2 regions of the Colwellia sp. BRX10-9 genome follow, and region 1 is predicted to be linked to the other one. Evidence: riboswitches for the same ligand, from Rfam matches in the RefSeq annotation. Region 1 holds a riboswitch; the other holds the start of a gene.

The links. A riboswitch is a leader RNA that binds a small molecule or an ion and turns the genes downstream of it on or off. The one in region 1 is predicted to bind cobalamin.
Region 2: linked by a shared signal. The riboswitch ahead of H4J69_RS10460 (TonB-dependent receptor) and the one ahead of cobO (cob(I)yrinic acid a,c-diamide adenosyltransferase) in region 1 are both predicted to bind cobalamin.

Annotation. Positions count from the first base shown of each region.
Region 1 is NZ_JACGVV010000037.1:64-8,072, reverse strand. Features, by position in the region: gene H4J69_RS16850 (DNA internalization-related competence protein ComEC/Rec2) at 1-530, opposite strand, end outside; gene H4J69_RS16845 (DUF2062 domain-containing protein) at 592-1,104, shown strand; gene lolE (lipoprotein-releasing ABC transporter permease subunit LolE) at 1,176-2,465, opposite strand; gene lolD (lipoprotein-releasing ABC transporter ATP-binding protein LolD) at 2,475-3,158, opposite strand; gene H4J69_RS16830 (lipoprotein-releasing ABC transporter permease subunit) at 3,151-4,389, opposite strand; gene H4J69_RS16825 (M13 family metallopeptidase) at 4,720-6,792, shown strand; cobalamin riboswitch at 6,945-7,089, shown strand; gene cobO (cob(I)yrinic acid a,c-diamide adenosyltransferase) at 7,212-7,817, shown strand.
Region 2 is NZ_JACGVV010000015.1:29,877-37,885, forward strand. Features, by position in the region: gene H4J69_RS10460 (TonB-dependent receptor) at 1-1,678, opposite strand, end outside; cobalamin riboswitch at 1,708-1,879, opposite strand; gene H4J69_RS10465 (MarR family winged helix-turn-helix transcriptional regulator) at 2,275-2,721, opposite strand; gene H4J69_RS10470 (sigma 54-interacting transcriptional regulator) at 2,739-4,148, opposite strand; gene H4J69_RS10475 (hypothetical protein) at 4,151-4,738, opposite strand; gene H4J69_RS10480 (cell wall metabolism sensor histidine kinase WalK) at 4,738-6,225, opposite strand; gene H4J69_RS10485 (hypothetical protein) at 6,591-6,947, shown strand; gene H4J69_RS10490 (hypothetical protein) at 7,055-7,432, shown strand; gene H4J69_RS10495 (pseudouridine synthase) at 7,520-8,009, shown strand, end outside.

The DNA of each region.
Region 1 (8,009 bases):
GTTTGATAGCTAAAACCGCCAATATTTGCAAAACCATGGGCAGGTTTTACTCGCACCGTAAGTTGCCATTTCTGGCCTTGGTTAATCTTAGTAACTTTTTTTAAGTGATCCGGTTTAACAGACTTATGATCCCAACGCAGACGAATATTTATCTTTGATTGAAGTTTTTGTTGATTGACTTCTTCAACAACAAAATTAAAACGTGATACTTGTTTAACCCTTTCATCCTTGTTTGTTTTACGCGTTAATGACTTTGGAATATTAGCAACAACACCTCTTACCGTTAAGGTTGTACCGAAAAAATCATCTGTAATTAGGCTATTAACTTGCCATATATTTTGATAAACGAAGCCAGCATAGAGTAACCAAGCACAGCCAAAAAAGAGCCCACTATAACTCCGTAACCTTTTGATGAGACAAAAAATGACAGCAAAACAAAAACAAATATAAACTTGCGAAATGTCTGGTACTATCGGTAAGAATAGTGACAAAATAGCACCGATAAAAAATGTAAATAGCCACCGTTCCATAGTGATTAATTTCCGTATCTGTCTAATCGATAAATAAAGCCTAGATAATATAAGTAAGTATATGCCTAAAAAACTCTTCAAGCGTTATATGCCGGATCACAACACCATAAAAAATAATAAACATTTAAAAATTTTTGGTGCGTCATTGCATAACCCCAACTTATGGCATTTAAACCGTAATTCTGTCGCAAAAGCTTTTGCCGTAGGTTTATTTTTTGCCTTTATCCCGGTACCTTTTCAAATGGTTTTAGCTGCTGGTGTTGCTATTATAGTACATTCGAATTTGCCACTTTCTGTTGCACTCGTTTGGATAACTAATCCGCTCACAATACCCGCAATTTTTTATGGCTGTTATATGGTTGGCATCTGGCTACTAGGCCGATCTGAAAAAGAATTTGTATTTGAAGCGAATTGGCAATGGCTGGTTGATAGTTTATCAACTATTGGACCAGCATTTTTACTTGGCTGTGGCGTGCTAGCGGTACTTTTCTCGCTAATAGGTTATTTTGCCATACATGGCCTATGGCGATATTCTGTTATCAAACAATGGAATAAACGTAAAAGTAGAAAGTAGAAAGTAAAAATCTGCTCTAGTCTCGCGTTGGTGATAAAAATCATCTGTTAATAATGTAAAAGCGAAACCCGCTACATTTGTCCTAACACCTGCGCTGGCTCAACATTAGTTGCTTGCCATGCGGGGTAAATAGTCGCCAGTAAACTCATCAGTAAAGCCGTAAAAACAGTGATTACAACATCAGTTTGGCTTAAGTGAGTGGGAAGAAAGTCGATAAAATAGATATCACCTGATAACACTTTTACGTTAAGAAGTGTTTCTACTGCAGTAACAATATCAGTTAAATTTAATGAGATAACAATACCTAACACTGTCCCCACTAGACAACCCACGACTCCATTAACCAGTCCTTGAAACATAAAGGTCATCATTATAACGCTCGCCGGTGCTCCCATAGTTTTTAAAATAGCGATATCACCTTTTTTCTCATTGACTGCCATAATAAGCGTTGAAACAATATTAAAACTTGCTACCGCTATGACTAATATTAAGACAATAAACATCACTAATCGTACAAGTTGTATATCATTAAAAATATGGCCGTGACTTCGTGTCCAATCATAAATGGCAACATAAGTATCATCAAAGCTATAAGCAACATCACGTGTTACCTGGGGCGCTTGAAAAACATCAGCTACTTTTATGCGAATTCCCTGAACTTGCCCCTTCGCGAGATTAACCATTTTTTCGGCATGCTCAAGTGAAAGATATACAGAGTTTTCGTCAATCGTACCGCCAAATTTAAAAATGCCAACAACTTTTACTTGGTGCTTAACCGGCACAGGAAATTTAGCACTCACTTGCTGGTTATTTTTTTGGGCAATAACACTCGATAGTAACAATTGTAGTGAGTCGCCTAATTCAAGTTGTAATTTTTTTGCAACTCCCGAACCGATAACAACACCAACCGTAGGGTTTTCGGTATTTTCATTATCAACGATCGCTTGCCAGCTGCCGGCAATCATATAATCGGCAATGGTAGAAACTTGCTGTTCTAACTTTACATCGACACCACGCACAGCAACGGCTTTGAGTTCACTGCCATGTTGCATCATACCGGTAAGTTTAATCACAGGTGCAGCGGCTATCACTTGTGGATGTTGTTGTGCTTTCGCCACGTGTTTTTGCCAGTTATCTATCGGCGTATTAATAGCAATTAGCTCACCGTGAGGAATAACCGACAGCAAATGTTGCGCTAATGCTCGCTCGAAACCGTTCATTGCTGAGAGCACTATAATCAATACCATTACACCAAGCGCAATACCGATAGTGGAAGATGCTGAAATAAACGAAGAGAAGCCATTACCGTTTCGGCTACGCACATAACGTAAACCTAAAAATAAACTTAATGATTTGGTCATTTAAAAGCCTTAACTTTCAAGGGGCGCTAACCGGCCGTGCGATAAACGTAGTTGACGATCCATTCTGGCAGCAAGTATTAAGTCATGGGTAACAATAACAAAACTGGTGTTTACCGTTTTATTAAGGTCACGTAATAACTGATATATTTGCTCTGCGGTATCAAAGTCTAAATTACCTGTTGGTTCATCAGCTAATATTAATGAAGGTTTAGTCACTAATGCCCGAGCAATAGCGACACGTTGACGCTCACCACCAGAAAGCGCGGAGGGCCGGTGCTCAAAGCGGTGACTTAACCCAACCTGTGTGAGCATTTCTTGTGCGGCAGCTAGGGCCGATTTAGGTGAATCCCCGCGAATCAGTAAAGGCATTGCCACGTTTTCTTGTGCTGAAAACTCCATCATTAAATGATGGAATTGATAAATAAAACCAATATGTTTATTGCGAAATTTAGCACGTTGCTTGTCAGATAACTGGTGGATATCAACACCGCTAATAAAGACCTGCCCTGAAGATGGAGAATCGAGTGCTCCAGCTATATGTAAAAAAGTACTTTTACCACAACCAGAGCTGCCCACTATAGCAACAAGTTCACCCGCATCTACTGACAAATCAAGCCCGTCTAAGACTTTGGTTTCAATGCTACCTTGATAATATGACTTTGATAATTGCTGACAAAGTAAACCTTTACTCATTTCGTAAAACCTCGGCAGGCTCTGTTAAAGAAGCCTGATAAGCGGGATATAATGTAGCAATAAAACTCATCGCTAACGCTGATAAAACAATACTAAACACATTGTTCACTGATAGTTCGACGGGCAAAGACTGCCCTGCTCCCAATAAATTAACACCGAGAAGGGTAAATATAGTGTTTAAATTTAAGGTTAGTATGGCGCCAACCACAGTACCGATAGTGACGCCCCAAAAACCATTAACTAAACCTTGAGTAATAAATATTTTTACCACGCCAAGACGATCTAGCCCAAGTGTTTGTAAAATACTAATTTCACCCTTTTTTTCGATAACAACCATCACTAAAGCGGAAACAATATTAAACGCGGCAACGGCAATAATTAAGCTCAACATCAACCACATCATATTTTTCTCCATGCGCACAGCAGAAAATAAAGCGCCTTGAGTATCGCGCCATGTCGTAAAATCATACTGTGGATATTGTTGTTTTAAACGTTTGACCACTTGCTCAGCAGCAAAAGCATCATCAAGATACAAACGAAGTTTTTCAACGCCATCACCTCTTTGTCGATGAAGTTTTGCGCCATCTTTACTGTGAATATAGACCAGTCCTTCATCAACTTGTGAGCCAACACTAAAAATACCAGCGATGGTAAAAGTGCGTTGCACCGGAATTCTCCCCATTGGGGTAAATACGGTTTTATTAGGCAGTGTTAAACGTATTTTATCACCCAAATCGACATCAAGTTGCCTTGCTAACGACTGTCCGATAACAATGGCAAAGCTCTGTGTCGATAGATTATCTAAATGTCCTGATACCATAGAGTTGTTAACAATATTGTGCTGCTCGAATTCAGGCATGATTCCTTGAATGAGTACACCGCGTAATGCGCCAGAATTAGCTTGTATGAGTGCTTCACTTTCCAACAAAGGAGTAACTTCTTTAACTTTAGGCGTAAGTAATAATTGTTCACGTAGGATTTGCCATGTAGGTAAAGCATTGTTTTTGTTTTGCTGAGGTTGATTGGCGACGACAATATGGGGAACTAGACCCAATATTCTCCGTTTTTGTTCACCTTCTAAACCGTCCATAACGGAAACAACGGTGATCAATGATGCGACACCCAGGACGATACCGACAATGGAGAAAAAAGTGATAAAGGATACAAATCCAGAACTTTTACGGCTACGACTATAGCGTAGCCCAATGAAAAAACTGACGGGTTGAAACATTAATTAAACTTCATCTTATGTTATTCAGTAAGAGAACTATTACTCTATAAGTAGCCACAGCATAGCACAGTCAATGTTTTATTTGGCAGCAAAAAAGCCAACAATTAATATTGATAAAAATCAAAGTAAAAAATATTACGATTACTTTCAATTAGTTAAATAAAAAAATAAAAAAATCATCAGGCTTAATGTACAAAATAAAATACGGCACTGCTGATACATTATGTAAAAATTCATGTCCAAATCTAGTAAAAAGCCCTGTAACCCTTTAGTATCAATGCGTTTACCATTTTATAACCATATTCTTTACTTAATAATAATGAGATTACCATGAAAAAAATAATAACAGGTGCAGTCTGTTCTTCGTTATTGTTGCTTGCCGCTTGCAACGACAATCCAGAAAGCACTGAGACAACTAAGCAAGAAATGCCTATCATGCAAAAAACTGCATTAGCTTCAGGTATCGACAAAGCAACAATGGACTTATCCGTTCGTCCACAAGACAACTTTTATCGTTATGTAAACGGTGCTTGGTTGAACGCTAATGAAATCCCTGGAGATAAAACGTCAATTGGTGCCTTTTATGACTTACGTGACGAAGCTGATGACAATGTAAAAGTAATCATTGAAGAATTAGCAGCAACAGAAAATTTAAAAATGGGCAGCGACGAGCAAAAAGTAGCTGACTTATTCCGTTCATATATGAACATGGATGCACGTAATACTGCAGGTACGGCTCCTATCCAACCATTATTTGATAGCATCAATGGTTTAAAAGACAAGAATGAACTTGCGACATTTTTTGGTGAAAATCAAAAAAATGGTGTAGGTAGCCCATTAGCGTTTTATATCAGCGTTGACGGTAAAGACTCAACTCGCTATGCCACTCATATTTGGCAAACAGGTTTAGGCTTACCCGACAGAGATTACTACTTTGATGAAACCGAACGTTTTGCCGCATTACGTAAAGGTTATGTTGCTCATATTGAAAATATGTTCAACTTAGCTGGTTTGAAAAACGGTAAAGCTGCTGCGCAAACGGTCATGGCAATTGAAACTAAATTAGCAGGTTTTCATTGGACAAAAGTTGAAACTCGTGACAGCAGTAAAACTTACAATAAATTCGATGTCGCTGACTTAAACACAGTTACTGATGCATTTAACTGGAATGCTTACCTTGCTGCTCAAGGCGTATCAGCCCAAAAAGACATCATTATTAACCAACCTTCATTTGTTAAAGGTTTTGGCGAAATATTTGCAGCAACCTCATTAGCTGATTGGCAAACTTACTTAACTTTCCATACCTTAAGTAACTTTGCTGGTTCTTTAACCGCTGATTTAGATAATGAAAATTTTGACTTTTATTCTCAGCAGTTAAGAGGACAAAAAGAACAACGTCCAATGTGGAAGCGTGGTGTTGGCGTAGTTAACAGCAATTTAGGTGAGGTTATTGGTAAAGTTTATGTGAGCCGTCACTTTAAGCCTGAAGCTAAAACCCGAATGACACAACTTGTTGAAAACTTACGCGGAGCATATGGTGCAAGTATTGATGAACTAGAGTGGATGTCTGATTCAACTAAAAAAGCTGCCCATGTAAAACTAGCAAGCTTTGATCCTAAAATTGGTTACCCAAATAAGTGGGAAGATTACTCCGCACTTGTTATTAAAGGTGATGACTTAGTTGGCAATAAAATGCGTTCTGGTAGTGTTTCTCATCAAAAAGAAGTCGCTAAGTTAGGTGGTCCAATTGATAAGCAAGAATGGGGCATGACGCCGCAAACTGTTAATGCTTATTACAATCCAACTAAGAATGAAATTGTTTTCCCTGCAGCCATATTACAACCACCATTTTTCAACTTAGCCGCTGACGATGCGGTTAACTATGGCGGTATTGGCGCGGTTATCGGTCATGAAATGGGTCACGGATTTGACGACCAAGGGAGTAAGTATGATGGCGACGGTAACATGCGTAACTGGTGGACTGAAGCAGATTTAGCAGCCTTTAAAGTTCGCACCGATGACTTGGTAAAACAATACGATGGCTATTCAGTATTTGAAGACTTAAATGTAAACGGTTCTTTAACACTGGGCGAGAATATTGGTGATTTATCAGGGGTAACTATCGCGTATAAAGCTTATATTGCTTCATTAAATGGTAAAGAAGCACCGGTAATTGACGGACTAACTGGCGATCAACGTTTCTTCATGGGCTTTGCTCAAGTATGGCGTGGAAAAAAGGTTGAGAAATCATTACGTAATCAAGTAGCAACTGACCCTCATTCACCTGGTGAGTTCCGTGCATTAGGCTCTTTATCTAACATGCCTGAATTCTACAAAGCGTTTAACGTTAAAGAAGGTGATGCTATGTATATCGCCCCTGAGAAACGTGTAAAAATTTGGTAAGCCAATGGCTTAATTAAATAACGTTATTATTAGAAAAACACTAAAAAGCCAACAACTATTGTTGGCTTTTTTATTACTGAAAATACCCGGCCTTAGATTCTATTTATCAAAAACATAAAATCAATGATGTTTAATACCGCTAGATATTGTAAATAATTATAAATCTCGTAAACTAACGCAACGTAAATGTGTTTAGGGAATAAGGTGAGAAACCTTGACTGTTCCCGCAACTGTAAATTGTAGTGACTTAAGAGTTGCCAATGAGTCAGCATACCTATCCACAATAAAATCACCACCATTAACATCAATAAAATCGTGCGGGAATACACGGTAAATTGCTATTTTTTAAGGGCCCCCCTTAACGTTAGCCTTGCCTTTTCTCCTCTTTAAAAAAACTATAATTACCCATAGGAATACTCATGGTTGACGAAACACAAAAAAGTGAAAAACACCAAGCACGCATGCAAAAAGTAAAAGACAAAGTTGATGCAAGAGTTGATGCTGCCACTGATGAACGCGGTATATTAATTGTAATTACAGGTAACGGTAAGGGTAAGTCAACATCAGGATTTGGCACGCTAACTCGCGCAGTAGGACACGGTCTAAACGCAGCAGCCATTCAGTTTATAAAAGGCACTTGGGCTTGTGGCGAAAGAAATGTCCTAGAAAAGCTCGGCGTACCTTTTCACGTGATGGCAACAGGGTTTACTTGGAATACACAAGATAAATCAACCGATATTGCCGCTGCTCAACTTGTTTGGAAAGAAGCAAAGAAACTATTAGCTGACGAAACCGTTGATGTTGTGCTACTTGATGAACTGACTTACATGCTGTCGTTTAAATACCTTGATCTTGATGAAGTACTAGACGCCATCGCTAATCGCCCGCCGATGCAACATGTAATAGCCACAGGCCGTGGCGCACACCGTTCACTCTTAGAATTAGCTGATACAGTAAGTGAAGTGCAATCGATTAAACATGCTTTTGATAATAATATAAAAGCACAAAAAGGTATTGATTGGTAATAACTCAGCCATATTGATACCAACTACGTTATGTTGATACCAACTACGTCATGCTGATAACAACTACGTCATGTTGATAACAACTACGTCATGTTGATACCAACTACGTCATGCTGAATTTATTTCAGTATCAGCATGGCGAAATGACAACCTAAAATCGAGCTTTCATGTGTTACACGCATAATGTCTGAG
Region 2 (8,009 bases), on a different contig from region 1:
CGAAAGATAATTGTGTTAATAATTGATAATTTGTTTGAATTTCAATGCCTAACAAGTCTGCATTACTGACATTTCTATAGCTACCGACATTACTTGAGTTAAAAATGGCGACAATTGAATTTTCTAATTTTTGTTGGTAAATAGATGAAGATATAGACAGACTTTTGTAAAGGTACTGCCCACCCATTGAGAGTGTTTTTGCTTCTTCTGGCAATAAATTATCATTACCCTTAAAGGAGCCTCTATCACCAAATAATTCGTATAATGTCGGTGTTCTCACACCATTACTTAAGTTACTGGTAACTTTTAAATTACCTTGCTTAAAGCTTAACCCGACTTCAGTTGTTTGATAATTATCATTGGCTACAAACTTAGCTGCACTGGATTGATTAATCGCTATGTTTGAATTTTTCTCTTGTAGGTTACTCAACAATGCATACACTTCTATGGGGAGTGACTCGGGTTGCCATTCAATGCGAGAGCCTATGTTGAGTTGTTCTTGTTTTGCTGAAATATCACATGACGCTATACCATTACATTGTGTTGGTTTTCCGTTGTGTTCGCTAACAGAGCTGAAATTTTGTTTATTAAAACTGACAAATGGCACTAGATTAAACTCGTTCCATGTAAGGTAAGGTTTAAAGCCGATATGTTTTTTTGTTGTTTCATAATCATTGATATCAAGTTTTATCGAGTCGGGACTTGAAATATAACGCTCATCTTTATTTTCAGCGTAGGCTTCAAATTCAATTGAATTTAGCCAAGGGGATTTGCTTAACCATTGATGTTGATAGCTATAGCGTAAGTTGTCAGAGTTTAACGTCGAATTGTTTTCAGGGGAGTTGTTTTGGTAATTAGGCAGGGCTTTTTCTTGATCGTTATATTGTACATTGACCCTGATCTGATGTTGATTAAATTGGAATATGTCGTTTATAAAAAAAGACTTCTTTGTAAATTCATTATTTCTTAATGCTTGTCTGTCAGACGTATCACTACTACTAAAGCCCGCTGGAACGATAAAATCGTAATCGTTGTCACTGTTAATATAATGACCACCAAAAGACAGACTGTGAGTTTTAAATGCTTTATTATAAAGCGCATTAACTTCTTGATAGCCAAATGAGCCGGTGGCCAAGGTTAATTTACTGGAGTCTTCAGTGGGGTTGTAAGTGTTAATGCGAATAACACCACCTATAGGGGTAGCGCCGGTACCAATCGCTTGATTTTTACTGATTTCAATACTTTCAATTTGTTCTGTGGGTATCTGGTTTAAATCAAAACCACCAAATTGGCTATCGTTAATCAGTTGACCATCAATATAAAGTTGGACCTGCTTACTACTCGACCCTCTAATTGAAACAGAGACAGGATTACCAATTCCACTTATTTGGCGAATTTGAATGCCATTTATCGACTGTAAAATATCGGCAAGCGTTTGCGATGAGTATATAAAGCTTTCGCGATGTAATACTTGATAATTAGGTGTATTAAATGACTGATCATTAACAACTTCAATGACTTCTATATCGTCAGTTGACACGTCTTCTACTTGCGCAAATACAGGCATCGCTATGAGTAAAGGAACAAAGATATTTCGTAAATAAGAAAAAATAATAACCTCAAAAAATTTTGAGGGAGGTACGGAAGGATCATGACAACTAGCTATTGCTAATGTCATTAAATTCCGTAGCGCCCACCGCACTGCAAGTCATTCGATATCATTTAGGCCGGTCTCCGGGCTTAACTTTACATAGCGTAAAGTATTACCGTTGCGGGGGCAGCGTTAGAATTATGCATAGCATGTACTAACTTCCCGATTATCTCTAATTCATACCTTGTTAAAGTATAAATATTGAGCACCTAATCAATTATGGTCGTTATTTTGAGACTATTAATATAGCTTGTCAACAGTTAGAGTATTAAATCTATAGTTCATGGCTAGTTAGCTTTAATCGTTCGACGGGTTTAACGCAACGTCATTTACTCTATATTTTGACCCAGCCCTTTGAGTTCAGAGGTAAAACATGTCGTATTATCAGAAAAATTTTGTTGCCAGACTATTTTATCTGATGGTATTAACGATGATCTGGTGAGGCATTTTTTGAAGTTACTGACACTTTAGTGACGGCAATTTCTTCTTTTTAATTAATAATGAGTCGTTCAATAACAGCCGATAAAACCTAAGCTCTACGGTAGGTATTTATTGTCTGCCAATTTCACCTAGGCTGTTTAATGGTGAGTTTGGCTAGTCATTATCAGCGACAATTGTCATTGTTATTGATTCGCTATATCCACTGATTTTAAAGTTAATTTTTCAATAATATTAGCTAGCTGATTTTTTTCTTCAGCACTTAATACCGATAATAGTTCTTGCTCACGAGCTAGCACCATAGGTATTAACTGTTGATATATCGCCAAACCTTGCGTGGTTAGTTTTAATAGCGAAGAGCGTTTATCGGATTTATCTGTGTTTTTAACCAATAATCCCTGAGCTTGCATCCTTGTTATTGCCCGGCTCGCCGGCATTTTTTCTAAGTTAGTTTGTTCACCTATCTGCTTTGCGGATAATAACTCTCCGTTACCTAAGCTGGCTAGCACTCGCCATTCTTGACGAGAAAGCTCAAATCTTCCTGTGTAAATGTCAGCAATGTTATCACTCACTTTTACTTGTAGTTGCGTCAGCTGATAAGGAAAAAAGTTGGTTAAGTGTAAGCTTTTCATCGTTTAGTTATGCTCGGCTATGCTTGTGAAATCATGTTGTTATCTACTCTAAATGATTCGGCATTTAAGTGATGTTTTTTCAATAATTTATAGAATTCTGTTCGGTTTCGCTGCGCTATTTTTGCGGCTTGTGAAACATTACCTTCGGTGGTTTTTAGTAATTTTGCTAAGTAGTCACGCTCGAATTGCTCTCTCGCTTCTTGAAAAGAAGGCAGCTGTGCACTTTCATTACGTAAAGCATTATTAATTAAACTCTCACTAATTAATGGCTCGGTAGATAAAGCGACGCATTGCTCAACAACATTTTGTAATTGTCTAATATTACCGGGCCATTCAGCCCTAATTAAAATCTCCATCGCGGCTTGGCTAAAGCCGTTTATTTTATGACTGGTACTTTTAATCGCGACTGTTAAAAAGTGCTGGGCAAGCAAAGGAATATCTTCACGTCGTTCAGACAGGGCTGGTAAAGTGAGTTCCACAACATTTAAGCGGTAGTAAAGATCTTCACGAAAGCTTTTATCTATGATGGCTTGTTGTAAATTTTTATGGGTAGCGGCAATAATACGGACATCGACTTTTACTGACTGGGCACTGCCGACTGGGCGCACTTCTTTTTCTTGTAAGGCGCGTAATAATTTAACTTGAAAGCTCATCGGCATGTCGCCGACTTCATCAAGAAATAACGTACCGCCATGGGTTGATTGGAAAAGCCCTTGATGATTTTTATCTGCGCCAGTAAAAGCACCTTTACAGTGTCCAAATAACTCCGACTCGAGTAATTGTTCAGGTATTGCCGCACAATTAATCGCCGTAAATTTTTTATCATGACGCTTACTTGCTAAATGCACGGCTTTTGCCAGGAGTTCTTTACCTGTACCACTGGGACTATGGATCAATAAACTAAAGTCACTTTGGGCAACTTGATAAGTTTGCTGTAACAACGAAGACATAACGGCACTTCGGCTAATTATTTTCTTGCGCCAAATATCGGCTTTTTTGTCGGTATTATGAGCGCTACTTTGTGGTTGTAAGCGAATGGCTTCTTGCACAGTAGAGAGTAATTCTTGGCTTTCAAAAGGTTTGGTTAAAAAACTAAATACGCCTTGCTTAGTCGCACTAATAGCATCGGGTATCGTGCCGTGTGCGGTCATAATGATGACGGGCAAATTAGGCTGTTGCTGACGGATTTTTTCAAATAATGCCATACCGTCCATACCTTCCATACGTAAATCGCTGATCACTAATTGCGGATGAAATGTTTCTAAAATACCTAAAGCCATTTTAGCACTGTTTGCTGACTCTATTTGATAACCCGCAGCAGATAAGCGGATACCAAGTAATCTTAATAAACTGGGATCGTCATCAACAAGTAGTATTTTTTCACTTTTTTGCTGATCGAATTTTTTGCTGTTTGTTGAAACCATCATTTTTACTGCCCATGCTCATTAATATTATGTTCTATTTTTCTCAGCTGATTTATTTGCTGCTTTAACACTTCTAATTGTTGTTGTTGATCTTGATAGGCTTGCTTAATGAGCTGTCGCGCCTTTTTTTCTTGCGATAGTTCATTCAGTTGTAATATCTGCTGGTTGAGTTGTGTTTTTAACATACTAAAAAAGGCAAAGTCGCTTTGGCTTAGATTGTTTTTACTCAGGGTAATAAGCGACAGCTGATTTAATTTACTTTTTGCGGTAAACGGATTGTGAACCGGTGAATGAGGTAGAGCAAAAAATAGTGCTGATTTTAATTGCCATTCAATAGTTTCAGCACTGTTATTTTTATCTTGTTTGATTAACATGCTCTCGGCTAACGAAACTAATTGATGTTGGTGTATTTTATCGGCAATTTGTGCTTGGTTTAACTCGACTAAAGACAAATAATATTCTGTATAATCAAGGGGGCCACTGTTAATGTGATGGCTTTTATTGTCGCTGTTTAGTAACTGACAACCCGTTAACACGGGCAGTAATAACAGTAAAAAACTAACAGTGAGTATTCTATAAAATAAATATAACATTACACTGATACTCCACTCATTTTTTTTGTTAGAAAAGCATTAGGCAAGGTTATTGTCATGGCAGTGCCACTATTTTTACCTGTGTTACTGGTTATATTAATGGTGCCATTTAAGCGCATCAGTAACTCCTTTACTATGGTTAAACCTAAACCACTACCTTTTATTTTGGCATTCTTTGCCGGTGTTCCTTGATAAAAAGCATCAAATATTTTTTCTTTTTGGCTACTGGCTATTCCGCGACCTTGGTCAATAACGGTTATCGACAACAGACTATTATCAAGTGAACAGTTAATGTTAATAACATTATTGTCGTGCGAGTATTTTATCGCATTGGATAAGAGGTTATCTAAAATAACACTTAATTGTTTGGCATTGACCTTGAGTTGTATTGCGTGGTTTTTATAGTCAATGGTTAAGTTTTTCTGTTTAATATCTAAAGTTCTTTGCTGTAATACCTGAGTAACTAACAATGATAAATCAACAATTTCAGTATCTTGTAAACTGGTCGAGTCGAGCACAATATTAAAGTCAAGTAAGTCTTCAATTAAACGTTGCAAGCGGGTAACACTGCTACGGATAATGTTAGATATTTCTTGCTGCTCGGGGTTTAACTCACCAACACTGTTATCGTACAGTAATTCTGTTCCCTCTCTAATGGCGGCAAGTGGCGTTTTTAGTTCATGGGAAATATGACGAATAAAACTCGATTTTTGTAACTCCAGAGCATGCAAGCGCTTGCGCATCACTTCCAAGGCGTCAGCAATTTCTGTCATCTCAGGTGAGCCATGTAAAGTGACCTTTTTTTCAAAGTCTCCTAATGCTAAATGATGTATTTTACTGAGTAATTGCTTGAGCGGTTTAGTGATTAAATAGATAAAAATTGCGGCGATAAGCAAAGTAAAGGGAATGATAAGTAAGCTTTTCAGCATATCGTGTCTAACACCGTTGGCTGAATCTTTAACCTGTTCTACTTGTAAAACAAGTAAGTTATTACTTTCTTCGGCTATTGTTTTTCGTATCGAAACTAGTTGGGTAAATTGTTCTTGTAACAATGTTAATGACGATTCTTCTAGAGGGTGCCGCGTTAAGTAGCTATGCAGGTACTCAATCGCTTGAGAAAACTCTGTGCTGAGCAAGCGTAAGCTTGGGTTGCTTTTAAAGAGGTTATTACTTGCCATTGCTTTTAAGATAACTTGTTCGTCTTTTAAATAAGCACTCAATAAATCTTGATCTTTTAGAATGATAAATTGCCCAGCACTGCGTTCCATTTTAGCTAAGGTAAAGTTAATTTCACGGTTTGTTTTAACGAGTTCAGCAACATTAAAGATAGCCGATGTACTTTGTTGGGAAAGCTCAGTGACTTGATTTGCGCTATAAATTAACGCTATGACTAGCGGAAATGCAACAAAAGTAAAACCTAAAATGCTTAGTTTTCTAATCGAATACAAATTTATTGCAAAAAGTTCGGACAAGCTAAATTTTTTCATAGATATCACAAGTATTAATCAGGAGTGTATTTTAGTTTTATTAAGATAAAAAACAAGCGTGTCGCTTATTTGAGACAGTACTTTAGATGATACTAGAATGTTTTTTGTTATGACTTTTATAAGTTAGTCACTGTTTTACATCGGTTATTTTCTGAATTATTAACGATTTTGTTTTTTTTCTTTTTTTCGGGCTGTTTTATCTGTTGCTTAATGGCGACACTTTAGGCGGCTTAGTTATTTTGATTTTATCATTAATTGAATTAAATCAGTGCTTTATACTTTTGGTTCGATTCCTGCAGTGTCGTTAATGATATTATTACAATCATTAAAATAACCCGATGAACTCTATAAATAAAGGAATTAAAATGAATTCTATTAGCTTAACAAAAGTGACTCTACTTGTTGGTACTTGTGCCTTAGCTTCGTATTTTGTCAACGCAGGAGATAAAGTTGCAAGCCTAGATATTCCTATTGCTGATCAAGCAGCAATTAAACCTGTGGCAACTAAAATGTTGTCGGTAGACAATGTAGCAAAAAGTACACCGGCCATACTGACTCAGTTCGATGAAGATAAAAATGGTTTGCTTAATGAAGCAGAAGTTATTGCGAGCAAAGATGAAAAATTAGTTAAGCATTTTAAAGACATCGATAAAAATGCCGACGCTGAAATCAGTGCTAGCGAGCTAAAAACCTACCTTGCGGCTGTAAAAATTAACAATTAATGGTTGAAAAATAAGCCATATCTCTCTAGAATTATAGTCCCTAATTTCCAACTGTAGATAATAAACAGTTGGAATTTTTATTAGTTAATACGCAGTCGAAAACTATTATGAGCAATAAACCCACTGACGGTATCCCTATAGAATCAATGCCTCGATTTGTACAAGTTGATGATTGGATTTTTGAAATAAAAACCGTACGAGCAATACGTGTTGATGAATATGGTAAACCCTACACGGCGATCGCCAATTTAACAGTAAATGGAGATAACGCCTACATAGATGGTTTGTTAACAAGAGAGAATGAAAAATTTAATCGAAAAGATTACGCAGCTTTTCATCAATTTTGTCATCAAATGCAAGTTAAGCAAGCTCATTTCGATCGCTTTAAAAATAACAAACTCATTGCTGAACGTGTTGATATTAAACCGATTAAAGTTGAAGCTGAAGCGGTTAAGCAGACAACAATACTTAAACTGGTTCGTTAACTTATCTACAGGTTTGCGCTATTTTTTGAATCAAAAGCGGCTAAAATATCAATAATTCTAATCCCCAGATAAAATGAATGCCTATTTATGTCATTAAGTACTGCTCGTCTCGACCGTTTCATTAGTGAAAATTGCAGCGTTAGTCGCAGAGCTGTGCGCTTAATGTTAGCGAAAAAGCGTATAGCGGTAGATACTATTATTGCAGATGATATTGGCCAACGAATTGATAAGTTCTCAAAAATCACTCTAGATGGTCACATTTTACAAGATAATCGTGCGCTCTATATAATGCTTAATAAACCTATTGGTGTAGTCAGTGCAACGATAGATAAACAACACAAAACGGTCATAGACCTACTTGTCGAGCAAAACTTATTTAGCGACAGTGGTAACGAAGAAAAAGACAACTTACATATTGTTGGTCGACTCGATTTAAATACTTCCGGGTTACTGTTACTGACCAACGACAGTCGTTGGTCTGAACGACTTATGTCCCCAGAGCATAAAGTAGAAAAGTGCTATCAAGTCACTTTACAAAACCCGTTAACAGATGACTATCAGTCAGCTTTTGCACAAG